Regions from separate parts of the Shewanella sp. VK101 genome, predicted to be linked through region 1. Evidence: predicted binding sites of a transcription regulator. Region 1 holds the regulator's gene; each other region holds the start of a gene.
What was found. The regulator LexA, encoded in region 1, represses DNA repair genes until DNA is damaged. The targets are predictions, from matches to a motif close to TACTGTATNNNNATACAGTA.
Positions count from the first base shown of each region.

Region 1 (5,532 bases):
CACGTAAAACACCAGCGGCAGCTCGGCACTGGCATCGGCAGCCAGCGGCTGCTGATTGAAACAGAAACACTCGGTTTTATTGAAGTAGGCGGCGCCTTGTCCCGGTGAAACGGAAGGGATCGCCTGACCTATCTTGTATTGGTGTGACAGGTTGCGGGCCAGAAAGCGGGTATGGGTCAACTGGCCGGGATGCACCTTGATACTGGTCACTTCCGGCTTGAACTCCCAAGGCATTCCCTTGGTCACCTGAGAGATAAACTCCACAGTGACCAAGCGGCTGTTATCCACTTGGGCAATATAAGTAGCGGCGCTGGTGTTGGTCTTGCCATTGATCCCCAACTGCTGACAAAGCACATCATAGAGCGGCACCAGGGCAAAGCCGAAGCCGAACATGGCTACGGCGCCAAGTAGCAGCAGGCGTACCAGTTTACGGTTGTCGGGGCGGGAGTCTGTCATATCACTTAATCTCCGGCGGAGTGCTGAAGGTGTGATAAGGCGCCGGACTTGGGAGTGTCCACTCAAGCCCCTGGGCTCCTTCCCAAGGTTTGGCCGGAGCCTGGGCGCCACCACGAATACACTTGATCACCAGTACCAGAAATATCAGCTGTGACAGGCCAAAGGCAAAACCGCCAATGGAGACAATCTGATTGACATCGGCAAACTGCACCGAGTAGTCGGGGATGCGTCTGGGCATACCGGCCAGCCCGAGGAAATGCATCGGGAAGAACAACACATTGACCGAAATGACCGAGCACCAGAAATGCCACTTGGCCAAGGTCTCGCTGTACATATGCCCGGTCCACTTGGGTAGCCAGTAATAGGCGGCGGCCATGATGGAGAAGATGGCGCCGGTGACCAGCACATAATGAAAATGGGCAACCACAAAGTAAGTGTCATGGTATTGGAAGTCGGCTGGGGTGATTGCCAACATCAGGCCGGAGAAGCCGCCTATGGTGAAGAGAATAATAAAGGCACAAGCGAACATCATAGGGGCTTCAAAGCTGATGGATCCCCGCCACATGGTGGCAACCCAGTTGAATACCTTGACCCCGGTTGGCACGGCAATCAGCATGGTGCAGTACATAAAGAAGAGTTCGGCAAAGACAGGCATACCTGTGGTGAACATGTGATGTGCCCACACCAGGAAGGAGAGGATCGCGATGCTGGCGGTGGCGTAGACCATTGAGGCGTAGCCAAACAAAGGCTTGCGACTGAATGCCGGAATGATGGCCGAGATGATGCCGAATGACGGCAATATCATTATGTACACCTCGGGGTGGCCGAAGAACCAGAAAATATGCTGGAACATCACAGGATCTCCGCCGCCGGCGGCATCGAAGAAGCTGGTGCCGAAGAATTTGTCTGTGAGTACCATGGTCACAGCCCCGGCTAATACAGGCATAACGGCTATCAGAAGGAAGGCGGTGATAAGCCAGGTCCAGACGAACAGGGGTAGCTTCATCCAGTTCATGCCAGGTGCGCGCAGATTCACTATGGTGACTATCACGTTGATAGCCCCCATAATTGAGCTTATCCCCATGATATGTATTGAAAAAACAAACAAGGCTGTACTGTCGGCGCTATAAGTTGTCGACAATGGGGCATAGAAGGTCCAGCCAAAATTGGGGCCGCCACCTTCCATAAACAATGAGCTAAGCAGGATCAGGAAGGCGAAGGGCAAAATCCAGAAGCTCCAGTTGTTCATCCGCGGCAGCGCCATATCCGGCGCACCTATCATCATGGGGATCAACCAGTTGGCCAGACCGGTAAAGGCCGGCATCACGGCGCCAAAAACCATGATAAGGCCATGAACTGTGGTCATTTGGTTAAAGAAGTTGGGTTCGACCAGTTGCAATCCGGGCTGGAATAGCTCAGCACGGATCACCATGGCCATGGCGCCCCCTATCAGGAACATGATGAAGCTGAACCAGAGATAGAGTGTGCCTATGTCTTTATGGTTGGTGGTCAGCAACCAGCGCATGATCCCCTTGGGGGCGTGATGATGCTGGTGTTCCTGTTCAGCGATTTCCTGAACGCCGGCTTCGGCATCTTGACTGAATGAGTTCATCTTCTCCCCCTACTGCCCGTGGTTATTGACATCGGCGGCTTGCACTGTGTCGCCTGTATTATTGCCCCAGGCATTACGCTCATAGGTCACCACAGCAGCCAGTTCCTTGGCGGTTATCTGTTTGCCGAAGGCCTGCATGGCGGTGCCTGTCTTGCCATGGATCACTATGTCCAGATGGGCAGCGATTGGGCCTATGGCAATAGCACTGCCCTTGAGCGCCGGGAACACCCCTTGAAGTCCGGCGCCGTTGGGCTGATGACAGGCGGCGCAACGCGCCATATAGATCTGTTCGCCAAGCGCCATGGCCTCATCATGGCTCATGGTCTCACTGAGGGCCGCCTGAGCTTCTTCGGCGGCCGTAGCCGCGGCTTGTTTCTGTTCCGCCATCCAGGCGTCAAACTCATCTTCTGCCAGTACCTTCACCACAATCGGCATAAAGCCGTGGTCTTTACCGCAAAGCTCGGCACATTGGCCGCGGTAGATCCCCGGTTTGTCCACCCGGGTCCAGGCTTCGTTAATAAAACCGGGATTGGCGTCTTTTTTGACGGCAAAGGCGGGCACCCACCAGGAGTGGATCACATCATCTGAGGTCATCAGGAATCGGACTTTGCGATTGATGGGCAATACCAAAGGCTTGTCGACTTCAAGTAAGTAGTGCTCGCCCTTGGCTTCCTGGCCTTCTATCTGGGATCTCGGCGTTGCCAATATGCTGAAGAAGTCGATGTCTTCGCCGAAATAGCTGTAGTGCCATTTCCATTGCGAGCCGGTGATCTTGACCGTCAGGTCGGCATCACTGGGATCTTCCATGGCAATCAGCGTTTTGGTTGCGGGGATTGCCATCAGGATCAGGATTAAAAAGGGGATAAGCGTCCAGGCAATTTCTACCTTGGTACTTTCATGGAATTGGGACGAGACTGCCCCTTTGGACTTCCTATGGTTGATCATGGCGTAGATCATCACGCCGAATACGACCAAACCTATGGCGCAACAGATATAAAGAATGATCATGTGCAGGTGATACACCTTGCCACTGATCTCAGTTACCCCTTGAGTCATATTCAAGGGCATATCTGCCTGAGCGCCTGGAGACAACAAGCTGACGCACAACAAGGTCAGCAAAACACACAGCCATTGCTTCACAAGACATCTCCTCTGTCAATTGCATTCGCAACTACAAAGAAGAGTCACACAGTAAGTCTTTGCTCTATGCAAACTCTTCAGTTCCCAAAAAAGCAACGATGACTTCAAAGTGCGGCGGCGGTTTCACTTAGCTCTAGGTATACAGGTGGTGACCACTGTTGCACTTACCGCTGAATATACTCAGCATTTCCGGCGACGGCACCACTCGCTATGAATCGAAATGGGGCGGTCAACCTACGACGAATTGCATGGAGATAACACAATCGTTGTTCTTACATTACTTGTAGATTAAATATTGATCAAGATCACGATGTTTTCTAACTATATGAAAAAAAAGCGTCTGTTAATCCAGAGGTGAATTCTGTGTGAGTAGCAGAGCTGCGCGGTTTGCCGCCGATTGACAGGGGAAGGCATTGCACCAAAAAGGCACAGAAAAAAGGCCATCCCAGGGATGGCCTTTAAACACAATCAATGGATGGAGTGGGTAAGTTCGTTGAGGTGGTTATCCACCTCTTTCGCCTGCTGTCCCGTTTCCAACACTATGCCCATGGCTCTGGCGTTACGGGCGACCAGCTGCAATCGGCGGTTATCACGGGCATCCAGGCTGTCTATCCAACTGATCACTGCACTGGAGGTGCCGTTGGTCAGGGCTCTTTCCGTTGCCCACAAGGCTTCTACTTCATCCTTGGTGCGCACCAAGAGTACTCTATCCATTCTGACACCGGCCCTTGCTAAGGTTTCTTTGTAACCTATGCTGGCCGGGGCGTTAATCAAGACTATCCAGCGTCCCTGTTGACTCAATTGCGCCAATTGAGGGCAGAGGCGCAATAATTCCTGACGTCCCTGGCTATGGCTGGCCAAGCTGGAGATACCGGTATGTTGCCAAGGCTGATTGCCGGCAATACCGGTGTCTGTCCACAGGCCTGGGTGTCTTGGGGCGTTGCCAGTCATTATGCTCATAGCCAGTCTCCATTGCGTATTATCCCTACCGCCAGTCCTTCAATGGTCAATGGCTGGAAAGTCAGGTCGACTTTTATTGGGGAGTAAGCCTCGTTCTCGGCATGTAGATAAACCACATTACCTTTCTTTTCAAAGCGTTTCACAGTTACATCGTCTTCAACCCTGGCCACCACGACTTGACCGTTACGGGCTTCCTGTACCTTGTGAACCGCCAGGAGATCACCTTCGAGAATACCTATGTTCTTCATGCTGTCGCCGCGTACCCGTAGCAGAAAGTCGGCATTGGGGTGGAACATGCCAGGGTCGACCTGGTAATACTGCTCAACGTGTTCCTGAGCCAGTATGGGTTCACCGGCGGCAACCTGACCAATCAGGGGCAAGCCTGTTTCTGACTCCGCTTGTTCATCATGAGGCAGGCGAATACCACGAGAGGTGCCTGGCATGATCTCAATACAGCCTTTCTTGGCCAATGCCTTGAGGTGTTCCTCGGCGGCATTGGCGCTCTTGAAGCCCAGCCGGGTGGCAATTTCGGCCCGGGTTGGCGGCATGCCGGTGTCGGCTATATTGCGTTTAATCAGTTCCAGAATCTGTGCCTGGCGCGGTGTCAGTGGTCTCATGGTGATTCCTGTTTTTTCATACAGTACCTGTTAGTATATACAGTATTTTTATCAGTGCAAGTATTAACCAAAACTGAAACTTTTAGGGAGTGGCTAAGTAAGCCATTCGGTGCTTTGGTTTTAACGGCTTGGCCCATGCAGCATGGGGAGTTCAAGGCATTGGCCAGAGGAACTGCCGGGGCCGGTTCGCACCTTCCCTAGCTAAGGTTCAGGAAATTCTGGTATTCTATTGGGCTATTGATTGTGGCTCAGACACTGAAAAAAACATGTCCAAACAAGATTCATTCTGGTTTAAATCTCTTCGCTGGCTCCAAAGCAAGCTGGTGCATACCACTGTGGTGCCTCAGGATCCTTTCGCCGATTTGAACCTGGATCCGGCTAAGCCGATGGCCTATGTAATGAAGACGGAATCTGTCAGTGATATTGCGGCATTGGCGGAAGTCACCCGTAAGTTTGGTTTGCCTTGTCCTTATGAGGCACTCAAGGTTGATGATATTACCGTTCCCCGAGTCGTCTGCCTGGAAGGAGCCAAGCCCCTATTCGGCAAGCGCAAGAGCAACAAGCCATTTCTCAGCTGTTTCACTTCTCTGCTGAACCTGCATCAGGCCAATCCACAACTGGATATTCAATTGGTGCCAGTGAGCCTCTATTGGGGCCGCACTCCGGGTAAGGAAGATGACAGCATGCGTGCCGCCGTATTTGAGCGGGAAAATCCCACTTGGCTGCGCAAGTTTCTGATGATCCTGT
Region 1 covers NZ_CM151402.1:91,276-96,807, forward strand. The annotation lists gene ACSHSR_RS00415 (cytochrome c oxidase assembly protein) at 1-456, opposite strand, end outside; gene ctaD (cytochrome c oxidase subunit I) at 458-2,068, opposite strand; partial or broken gene coxB (cytochrome c oxidase subunit II) at 2,087-3,208, opposite strand; gene ACSHSR_RS00430 (cell division inhibitor SulA) at 3,677-4,168, opposite strand; gene lexA (transcriptional repressor LexA) at 4,165-4,785, opposite strand; gene plsB (glycerol-3-phosphate 1-O-acyltransferase PlsB) at 5,052-5,532, shown strand, end outside.

Region 2 (5,532 bases), 2.3 Mb from region 1:
TGTGTGGGCAAAGGCGCGCCAACCGTTACGCTCCTGACGGTCAAAACGGAAACCTACGCGAGAGAAGTTATCAATAACAGAGGTTTCATGACCATCATTGAAGGCGGCAAAACCCAACCAACCTATCATGTTCACACTGTTGGTCTGATCGTTATACAGTTCCACAGCCTGAGAAGCGCCACTCGCCAGCATAGCCGGGATCATAAGTGCCAGGATCTTCTTGTTCATATTCATTACCCTTTTATAAGTAAAATGCGTTTAATACGCTGATTTATTAGACATATTTCTATGTGTTACTCGAGGGATGCAGTTTGCGTGCCAGCTGTTAAAAAGCCAATCCCAACCCCTGGTTTCCTGAGCTGGATCGACAAATCGTGAAATATCGTGGTTGGCGGGCGTTAAATGCCGTGAGAAGAATTAAATATCGTTGTAACAAGCGAGCAGTTTATGCAGCAAAAGAGATGCATGCGTATCGGCAAGAGCAGAGTTTACTGCCACACAGGAAAGAGTAACGGTTTGATTTTTATACGGTTAAAGCTGACTCGGTTCGAATCATCACGAATGCTTGATGTAACAAGAGTTGATAAAGAAGGGGGATAAAACAAAGGCAAAACCGCCGAGAATAGAAAATGAAATTGCTTTATTAAGATATTGATTTTATGAAACTTTAAATATATTCGGGCAAGATTTGCAACCCAAGCCAACTCTATTGCATTATGGAACAGTCAACCGCTGACACCTGGAGGGAATATGGAAAGCCTGCAACATCTGCCCGCCGAAATACTGCTGGGCATAGTCAATGAGAAACTGAGACTGCACTGCCCGGACAGAGATGCACTTTATTACGAACTTGACCTGTCACCTGCCCAGCTCGAGCATAAGCTCAGTGCACTGGGATACGAGTACCATGCCCTGTCCAACCAATACCGACGCTTGAATTAACCCCAAGTTCTCAGGACGTTGCGGACTGGGCTTTGGTTTTGCTCTTGGTCGCTGAGCGATAGCTGCGCTTGCCGGTTCCGGTCTTAACGCCAGTGCTCTTCTTGGTGCTTGTGCCCTTGGGGGCACCGGCCTTGCCGGCATAAGCGCCACTGCGACGTTTACGTCCTTTGAAGCCTGTACTTTTCACGCCACTCAAGGCCGTAGGCAGTTGTGCCTTGGCCTGCTCAATAAGCTCGCCCAGTTTAGCCATCAAGGGTTGCATAAAGGCCTGATATTTAAGCTCACGGTGACAAATCGCATCCAGGCTACTTTCCCACAGCGCCGTCATATCCGGCGTGGTGGCCACTTCAGGCAGGCTTTGAATAAGCCCGCTGCCAGCCTCGGTAGCCAAAATACTCTTGCCCTGACGTTTCAAAAAGCCACGTTTAAACAAGAGTTCAATGATCCCGGCGCGGGTCGCTTCTGTGCCCAGACCATCGGTTTCCTTGAGAATTTTGCGGATCTCTGGGTCTTTCACATAGCGGCTTATTCCTGTCATCGCCGCCAGCAGTGTGGCATCGGTAAAATGCTTGGGGGCCTGGGTCATCTTTTCCACTAATTCACCTTTAAGGCAATCCAGTATCTGCCCTTGAGTCAACTCAGGTAAGCTGGTTTGAATATCTTCCGCTTCATCGTCGGCTTTTTGTTTGCCAAACAATTGCTTCCAACCCTGTTTCAATGGCTGTTTGGCCTTGGCCACGAAACAACCTCCAACAATGTCGATCACGGCGCGGGTTTCAAGGTACTCATAATTAGGGTAAAACTGCGCCAAATACTGACGGGCGATCTGCAAATACACCTGACGCTCACGCTGTGATAAAACCCCGAGGTTAGCCGTCTTTTCCGTAGGCACTATCGCGTGATGGGCGTCCACTTTGGCATCATTCCAGGCCTTGGACTTAAGGGCGGGATTGGGCGCTTCACAGCCTTGCAGCAGCTCTGCCGCCCCTTGGGTAATGGCATTCAAGACTGCCGGGGCCAGCTGTAACTGCGCCTTGGGCAGGTGACGGCTATCGGAGCGCGGATAGGTTATCAATTTATGCCGTTCGTACAGGGACTGCGCCGTATCCAGCACCTCTTTGGCGCTCATACCGAAGCGTTTGGCGCAATCAATCTGCAGCGCTGACAGACTGTAGAGCAAAGGCGGTGCCTGGTGTCTTTGCTTGCGCTCCAGCTCGTCAACCCGGCCGGGTTGGCCGGTGATCCTGCCGACCACATTCATCGCCAAACCGCGGGAGAGCACCCGCCCCTCCTCGTCCATCCAAGGTTGACAGGCCTCACTGGGCTGCCAGCGGGCGTTGAAACAGCTCCCCTCTTGGGTGCTAAGATGGGCCAGTACTTCATAAAAAGGTTTGGGCACAAAGGCAGCGATTTCCAGATCGCGCCGGACAACCAAACCAAGCACAGGGGTTTGCACCCGACCGACCGACAGCACGCCCTGATAGCCCACCTTGCGCCCCTGCAGGGTATAGGCACGGGTCATATTCATGCCGTAGAGCCAATCGGCTCGGCTACGCGCCAGTGCCGAAGTCGACAATGGCACAAACTCGCGGTTGCTGCGCATCTGCCCCAGGGCGCGTTTTACCGCCTGCGGGTTGAGATCGCTTATCAACAAGCGTTTAACCGCTGCCAACTTATCGCCCTTGACCCCAAGATGGGCAATCACTTCATCCACCAACAACTGCCCTTCCCGGTCCGGATCGCCGGCATTGACCAACTCACTGGCCTGCTTGATCAATTTACGCAAGACACTGAGTTGGCCGCGACTGCTGGCTTTGGGTTTAATCTGCCAATCGGACGGGACAATCGGCAGATGTTCCAACTGCCAGGACTTGTAGGCGGGATCGTAAGCATCCGGCTCAGCTTGCTCCAGCAGATGACCTATACACCAGGAAACACAATCACCGTTGCCAAGCTCGATATAGCCCTCATGTTTGCGATGGGGTTTGGGGAGCACCTCGGCGATGGCGCGCCCAAGGCTAGGCTTTTCGGCGATATAGAGGATCATCCACTGCGTCCTTTGACTGTCACTGAACAGTATTACTGGATAAAATTACAGTAATTCTAGCCAAGTCATCTGTCGGCTGCAAACCCTCTGTGGGTAATGGCATGATTAACTAAGCTTGATTGGGCAAAGTTGATAGAACAAGGCGATTGAACAAGGCAACTAAACAAAGCAACTAAACACAGCGCAGCTATCTATTTTCCTCCTCAAACTCCGCCAGGAATTCTTCACTTACCCAGTCAGCTGTTTCGGGAAGGACTTCTTCTGACAACCAGGAAAAAATATCCTTGTACACGGCCCTGGTCGGAAAACCTTGCTGTTCGCGCTTTCCTGTCCAGGTTAAATGGACAGAGACCAGCTCTTTTTGTATTTCGCCGTCAATCACTTTAAACCCGGCGACGCTGTCATTATCTTGCCGCCTGGCGATGGGATAGAAGTCCTCCCCGGTTTCTTTTTGGTACTCCATTCTCAGCCCGGGTCCGCCGGGTTCATCGATAAACCACCAAGGCATGAGTCCTGCAAATTTATGCGCTTTCAACCAGTAATACTCTATGGGTAACTGCATCTGCTTCATTCCTTATTGGCCCGACGCTCAGCCCCGGGGTAAAAGCAATTCACCTGGGGTGGCCATAGTGAAATCAATGGGTTATTTAAGTAAAATCATTCACTATTCAATTTGAAGTTAGGAGTATATCCGGATCATGTTGAAGTACATTGAGCAATTTCCCAAACGGATCTCTGATATAAAAGCGGCGCACACCCCAAGGCTCTGAGATTGGCCCGTATTCAATCTCTATGTTTTGCGCTCTCAGCCGATGAAGCACCAAATCAAGATTGTCCACCTCAATAGAGAGATCTGGCACCGGCGTCCCTGAGCCGCCTTCGGTTGCCAAACTGATTTGAATTTTCATCTCTTCAGCTGAGCCAAGGGTTTTAATCCAGCCATGGTCCATAACCAGCTCAAGACCAAAAATCGATTCATAAAATACTTGACCTGCGTCCAGGTCGGCAGCAGCCACATTGGCTACGATTCGTTTCACTTTCATCAAACAAGTCTCCTGAAATCTGCTCAAGCCGGCAACGCCGCCGATATGCAAGAGCGAGTCTGTTTTTTAGCCTAACCATTCGCAAGGCACCTGACCTTGCCGATAGCTTTGCTTTAAATAATCCAGAAACCTTGACTCCAAGCCCATGGTCCGAGCTTTCTCAATCAGCTCCAGGTCATCTGTGATATAACAGCATATCTCGTGACAATTGGTCGCTTCGGACAATTTTATAAACAACGCTTTGCTATCAAATTTGTTATCCAAGTGAGCATCAACCTCGCCTACTTGCTGATTTAAATGCACCCAAGCATTATCAAATGCCGCTTCATCCCTTTTATCCAGCAAGGCATCCAGCTCATCAGCGCGCTTTGAAAACAGATTTTCCAGTAACTTGTCCATAGTGTTGAATACAACCTTTCTCAGTATTTCCCTTTCTACCTTGCCGTAATCTATGCCCTATCAGCGGCTGAAATCAACCATGAAAGCCCGGTCGAGACTTTCCAGGCCAAGAGCAAACCCTTATTTTTCCGACAGTCAAAACCAAGTGTCCCAACTGCGGTCCCTCTTCAAAGCACTATTCGAAGATATCTTCACATACCCATGATTTAATTATGGAAATATTCATACCTCCATAAGCTCACTTTTCCATCACTCAGTGTAAATTCAATTGCGAACCATTCTTGTTTGCAATTAAAATGCAACATCTTTCAGGAGGCCAAATAATATGGAAACGTCCCCGCTGTTGTTGCGCTGTAACCAACTGCTTTGGTGTGAGGGATTGGTCTTGCTGGCAATCATGCTGGTATTGGCCAGTTTTGGGCTGGATGCCCGGCTGTTGATCCTGCTGTTGGCACCAGGCTTGGTGCTGTCTTTAGCCTTGGGATACCAACCCGGCAAGAAGACGCTCAGCCTGGTGTTTGCCTGCTGGGTCCCTGTCTGGTGCCTCATTTAACCCCTTGAGTTGTTTAGGAGAATGTTATGCCCAAATCCATGGTTCGGATGAGCCTTGTCGCTGCTGCTGTCAGCAGTCAATTGCTGCTGATGGGGGCCGCCATGGCCGAAGAAGCTCAGATGGAGCGCATGGTGGTCAGCGCCAACCGTACCCCTACCCAGATAAGCGAGCTCTCCAGCACGGTTTGGCTAATCGATGAAAACAGCATTCGCGAGCAGATAGACAGCGGCAAAGGCGTGAAAGAGATGTTGGCCGCCCTGGTTCCCTCCATGGACGTATCCAGCCAGGGCCGGACCAACTTTGGTCAGAACATGCGCGGCCGCGCCATGGTGGTGCTGATAGACGGCGTATCCATGAACACCTCCAGAGGGATCAGCCGCCAGTTGGACAGCATAGATCCCTTTAACATCGCCCGCATTGAAGTCTTGGCCGGCGCCTCAGCCCTCTATGGCGGCGGTGCTTTGGGCGGCGCTATCAATATAGTGACCAAAAAAGCCGCCGACAGCCTGGATACCTTTGAAGCCGAAGCAGGTTTCAAATCGGGTTTT
Region 2 covers NZ_CM151402.1:2,755,748-2,761,279, forward strand. The annotation lists gene ACSHSR_RS12395 (porin) at 1-228, opposite strand, end outside; gene ACSHSR_RS12400 (DUF4250 domain-containing protein) at 751-942, shown strand; gene ACSHSR_RS12405 (DNA topoisomerase III) at 953-2,989, opposite strand; gene ACSHSR_RS12410 (hypothetical protein) at 3,177-3,551, opposite strand; gene ACSHSR_RS12415 (VOC family protein) at 3,658-4,032, opposite strand; gene ACSHSR_RS12420 (hypothetical protein) at 4,099-4,431, opposite strand; gene ACSHSR_RS12425 (hypothetical protein) at 4,757-4,984, shown strand; gene ACSHSR_RS12430 (TonB-dependent receptor) at 5,011-5,532, shown strand, end outside.
Region 2: the regulator LexA is predicted to act here: its motif matches at 3,023-3,042, upstream of ACSHSR_RS12405 (DNA topoisomerase III).

Region 3 (5,532 bases), 470 kb from region 1:
GCCTCGACCAGGGTCAGTAACAGAGTGATTAACACCGCCTGATGTATCGGCATCTTGATTTTCAAGATCAGCAGGATCATGACCAAGAGCGGTAATACGCCCAGGGAAAACAGCAGATACTCGTGCATAGGATTCCTTAAACGACAGAGATAGAGTGAATTGCATGATGGATTACGTCCCAAAACCTGGGGGTGAAGCTGGGTAGGCCTTGAGCAGGAACTCCAATCTGCTCAAGGCCTTGCGACAAGGCTTCAGCTGAATGTCAGCAAGGGGGACAGACACAACAAGATGCCGGTCGCGATAACTATGTAGAGAGACAAGCCCTTATATTTATGCAGAGCAGGCACCCGATAGACCAGGTAAGCCGGGATCAAACATCCCACCAGGCCGAAGATCGGGCTGCTGATGCTGGTAAAGCTGAGCACAGGCGCATTGAAACAGATGGCGCCCCAGGCAAGCAGTATGGTGAACAAAATAATGCCGCGATTGACGTACTTGGTATTGATCTTCTCTTCCGCAGTGGTGCGCCTCAGCAAGTTCATGGTCAGGCCATAACAGGCTTCACGAAACCCCATGTAAACCGCAAAGAAGGCTGTCATAACGGCAAAAATATTCAGGATCAGGCTGAACAGCTTGATGGTGTCTCCGGGGATACCCTGAGCCACCATGGCCAAGGCGGAGATATTCTCATCGTAGGCTTTTAGCGCCTGGTCATGCCCCATGGCCAGGCTGAAAGACACGGCATAGAAAAATACCACCACAAAAAGTATGCCGAAGGCCAACTTCATCGCTCTCTGAGCCTTGTAGCGCGCCACCTCTATCGACTTTTCCCTGGCACGATAGGAGATCACCAGAGGGCTCAGGTTGGTCACAAACAGAATCGATGACAGGGTAAATGGCAGCATAACAATAGTGTCTTTGAAGCCACTCTGGGGAGTGGGAACCGCACCTATGTTATTCAGATCCCACTGCTCTATCATCATGAAACCCAGTATCGCAATCACGCTCAATTTGGTGAGTACCATAAAGGATGAAACCTTGAATAGCAGCGCCTCGCCTCTGGATGCCAGACTCACCAGGATGCAAACCAGTGCCAACCCGTAGAAGGGATTATCGGACAACAGCTGTTTGGTGAGGCCAAAACTCTGCAGGAAAGAAGCGCTGTCATTGGTAATTGCGGTCGAATAAACCAATACCCAAATCACCAACATCAAGAAATAGAGCACACCCAGTAATATTCCCCAGTTTTTCCCCAGATAACCGGAAATCACATCCGGATAATCCCGGCATTTGGGAGATTCCACCAAGGTATTAATAAATAGTTTCTGAAACATATACATGGCTGGATAGCCAATAATGGCCGATAGCAGGAATACCCAAAGTCCCATCAAGCCTATTTGAATAGGCAGAAATACTATCCCCGCGCCAATGGCCATGCCTATACTCATGATCACCCAGCCCCAGTCCGTGCTGTCGAAGCGTGTTGCCGCCTTCCACTGTGCCGAGCCCTTGGTGATTTCTACTGCCGATATTGCTGCTGTCATTACGCCCCCTGGTTCAATTATTTTTTATTTATTTTTTTTTGAACCATTTAATATTCAAGGTATATAAATCCCTAATGTATTTTCATTAATCTCAATGAGTTAAATATGGGGCCAAACCTGTATGATTATTGTAAATAGATAAAGTCTATCTCGGCAGATATATAGACTAAGTTAAGCCAAATACGGCTCAAATATTGAAGCCGATCTGCTTTAGCAAACATTCCGGCGAAATTTGTATTGCCAATCCAATCGATCAATATGAAATTGGCCGTCCGCAGATGAACTATCTTTCACACTTCCAGCATCCAATGAATATATTTTCATCATAAGTGCATAGAAGTTAATTTATATGAGTTTACCCAAACGCTGCGAATACGGATAAAAAGAGTGCCTGTAGCTGGTTTTCGGGTTCACCGCCGAGGCTAAAAGCTTTACCATGACTCGGCGACCAGCAAAGGCTTGTTATCCGAAGGCTGTTGTTTGGACGAGAAGAATCAGGGATCCGGTTAGTCTAAGTTAAGGAGAACAATCAATGCGTTGCAGACATTGCGGCTCAGACAGTATCAGACATTTCAAAGCCATTCATGCCGAAGGAACAACAGAAGTTTCAGTCAGCGCTTCGGCCAAACCCGTGTGGAACAACCAACCCTTCTCAGTGCATGGAAAACAAAAACTCAAGGGTAGCGCCCAACTGCAAACCGAACTGGCCAAGCGCTGCTCGCCGCCATCTGACCCTCAGCCCTTGGTGCTATTTCTGGCGGCTTTCCCCGGACTACTCTTGGGCGGCTACCTGGGGTTTCAGGCAGGCAGCAACTGGAGCAGTTTTTGGCTGGGAGTGCTGTGCTTTTTTGTCTCCTGTTTTACTCTGATCCTGAGCGCCGATTGGCTGTGGAAAAACTACTTGGGAGGGCGAAAGTCGATGCAGCAATACCAGGCGGCACTAAATCAATGGCAGAACTCCTGGTACTGTGGCAAGTGTGCCAAAGTCAGTATTTTTTAAACCTTCTTGCCTCTTTGCCGTCACTCATCAGGCCTTGGGAATAACCATGAATCACATCTCAGACATTCAACAACTGGAAAGCCAACTGCGCAGCGCCATGTTGAATTCGGATATCAATTTGCTGGATAGACTGTTGTCGCCTCAACTGATATTCACCAATCACCTGGGGCAAGTGCTCGGCAAAGCAGAGGATCTGCATGCCCACAGCTTAGGCCTGCTCAATATCACTCGGATAGACACCCTGGCCGAAGAGATACGGCTGCATCAGGAGACTGCGATAGTATCGGCAGAGGTGAATATTCAGGGCAGCTATGCCAAAACGCCAGCCAACGGCCGTTTTCGCTTTACCCGGGTTTGGCTGCACAGGGCAAGCGGCTGGCAACTGATAGCGGCTCACTCGAGCCTACTGGCTTGAGCACTGGGTTTTACGACAAACTACTGATTTCATGGCGACCATTTTATGACCAAAAACCCACAGCAGGCCAGGCTCTGCCAATATCAGCAGCATATGCTGATGACAGAGATCGAGGCTGAGCCGGGCAAGTTGAAACTCATCTGGCGCAGCAGGCAAACGCAACTGAAATACGCGCTTTGGGGACTATTATTGATGCTTGCCGGAATACTGGGAGTACTGGTGTTGGACCCCGCCAGACAGGACACTTGGTTTACAACTGCCATCATAGCCATAGTGCTGGGGCTCAGCGGTATCATCATGGGCCTGAACCTCTACCGCCAGCTCAAACCCGTAACTTTGGATCTGCAACAGGGCTGCTTCTTCCGAGGCAGAAAAAGCAAGCCTCTCAGTCAACTCTGCCGCATAGAGCTGCAACGCAATACCCATAACGAAAGATCCAGAAGTCACATGCTTGAACACCTGACTGACGAAGAGCTCATAAGTGTCAGCGTGGTACTCTGTTTTGCTGAGCGTGAGCGACTCGGTTTTGGCCTGTTCAAACCCCAAAAGCAGGCCACAGACAAGGCCAGAGCCTACGCACAAACACTCGCCGAACTGATAGGCTTTAACGGTGAAATAACCGTTAGCCAGGGTTCAGGCCTGGGCCGTTAAGTTACGCTACTCTTTTGCCAAGCCTGCCGAATCCAAGATGCAAGTTGTTAACTTAATCTTATGGTTATGTAGATATATTTATTCTCATTAAAACAAATAATTAGGGAATTAGATTTGCACTCGGAAGGTAGCAGCGTTAAGGTATCGCGGCAAATCATAACTACCAAGAAGGAACCATGATCGACAGTAAGCAGCGATATTTTGCCGAGCAAGATATCAAAGCCCCCGCCACCCCTCTTCCCAAACACGCCTTGTTCAATACCCTAAGCGACCTGATAGTCGCGCTCTGTTTTCTACTGGGCAGCTTCTTTTTTCTCACCGATGTTCACACCCTTATCGGCGCCTGGCTGTTTGTAATAGGCAGTGTTCAGCTACTGATAAAGCCCCTGGTCACCCTGCTGAACTGGTGGCACTGACAGATTAATCCGTCACAAATATATCAGGGCTTTTGCCATACACCCGCCCACCCAGGCAGAAGCCCTGCCGCCATTGCGCCACACTTTACCCGGCCGATAAAAGCAACGCATTGCCAAGGGCTATTTCTCTGATAGTATATGTATAAATTCACAGTAATCCGGTGCTAAAGGTTTGCAGAGACTGGATCTTATTGCTATCACCGAGCTCAAGGGCGTAGCCGCTAAAATGGCTGAGAAACTGCACAAGCTCGGAATCAACACGGTACAGGATCTGCTGTTCCACCTGCCGCTGCGCTATGAAGACAGAACCCGCATCTACCCCATAGCCAGCCTCACACCCGGCAGCTACGGCACCATAGAAGCCGAAATCCAATCCAGCCAGATCATCAATGGCCGCAAGCGCATGTTGATCTGCAATGTCCGTGATGACAGCGGCACCATGACCCTGAGATTCTTCAATTTCTCAGCCGCCCAGCGCAATGCCATGCAACAAGGACTGACTATTAGAGCCTACGGCGAAGTACGCCGTGGTAACCACCAGGCCGAGATCATTCATCCGGATTACAAAATACTCAAGGGCGACGAACCGCCCAACCTCAGCGAGACCCTGACACCCATCTACCCCACCACTGAAGGGCTCAAGCAGGCCAGCTGGATGAAATTGACCGAGCAGGCTCTAAGCCTGCTGCAGGACGATGGACTACAAGAGTTGCTGCCCGAGGCGCTGCGCCCCAATCAGCAAAGCCTGGCCCAGGCGGTGCGCACCCTGCATAGGCCCCCGGCGGATGTCGATATCTACCGTCTGGAACAGGGGCAACACCCGGCGCAGCAACGCCTGGTGCAGGAAGAACTGCTGGCACATAACCTGTCTATGCTCAAACTCAGAGAGCGCAGTAATCATGACAAAGCCGTGCCTTTGCCCGCCACCGGCGCTTTACTCAATCCCTTCCTCGCCGCCTTGCCCTTTAAACCTACGGGGGCGCAGCAGCGAGTGGTGGCAGATATCGGCCGTGATATTGAAAAGCCACAACCCATGATGCGCCTGGTTCAGGGCGATGTTGGCTCGGGCAAGACCCTGGTGGCGGCCATGGCCGCACTGCAGGCGATAGAAAACGGTTATCAGGTGGCCATGATGGCGCCCACAGAGCTGTTGGCCGAGCAACATGCAATTAATTTCAGTCAATGGCTGGAGCCATTGGGGCTCAAAGTCGGCTGGCTGGCGGGCAAGCTCAAGGGCAAGGCCAGGGCCCAGTCGCTGGAGGATATCGCCTCCGGCAGTGCCCACATGGTGATAGGTACCCACGCCATCTTTCAAGAGCAGGTACAGTTTCACAAGCTGGCGTTGATCATCATAGATGAGCAACACAGATTCGGCGTACATCAGCGCCTGGGGCTGAGAGAGAAAGGCATCAGCCAGGGTTTTCATCCCCACCAGCTGATCATGACGGCGACCCCTATTCCCCGCACCCTGGCAATGACCGCCTATGCGGATTTGGATACCTCCAT
Region 3 covers NZ_CM151402.1:4,568,534-4,574,065, forward strand. The annotation lists gene ACSHSR_RS20250 (L-lactate permease) at 1-128, opposite strand, end outside; gene ACSHSR_RS20255 (SLC5/6 family protein) at 252-1,544, opposite strand; gene ACSHSR_RS20260 (hypothetical protein) at 2,077-2,544, shown strand; gene ACSHSR_RS20265 (nuclear transport factor 2 family protein) at 2,591-2,959, shown strand; gene ACSHSR_RS20270 (ZZ-type zinc finger protein) at 3,005-3,610, shown strand; gene ACSHSR_RS20275 (YrhK family protein) at 3,787-4,026, shown strand; gene recG (ATP-dependent DNA helicase RecG) at 4,199-5,532, shown strand, end outside.
Region 3: the regulator LexA is predicted to act here: its motif matches at 4,163-4,182, upstream of recG (ATP-dependent DNA helicase RecG).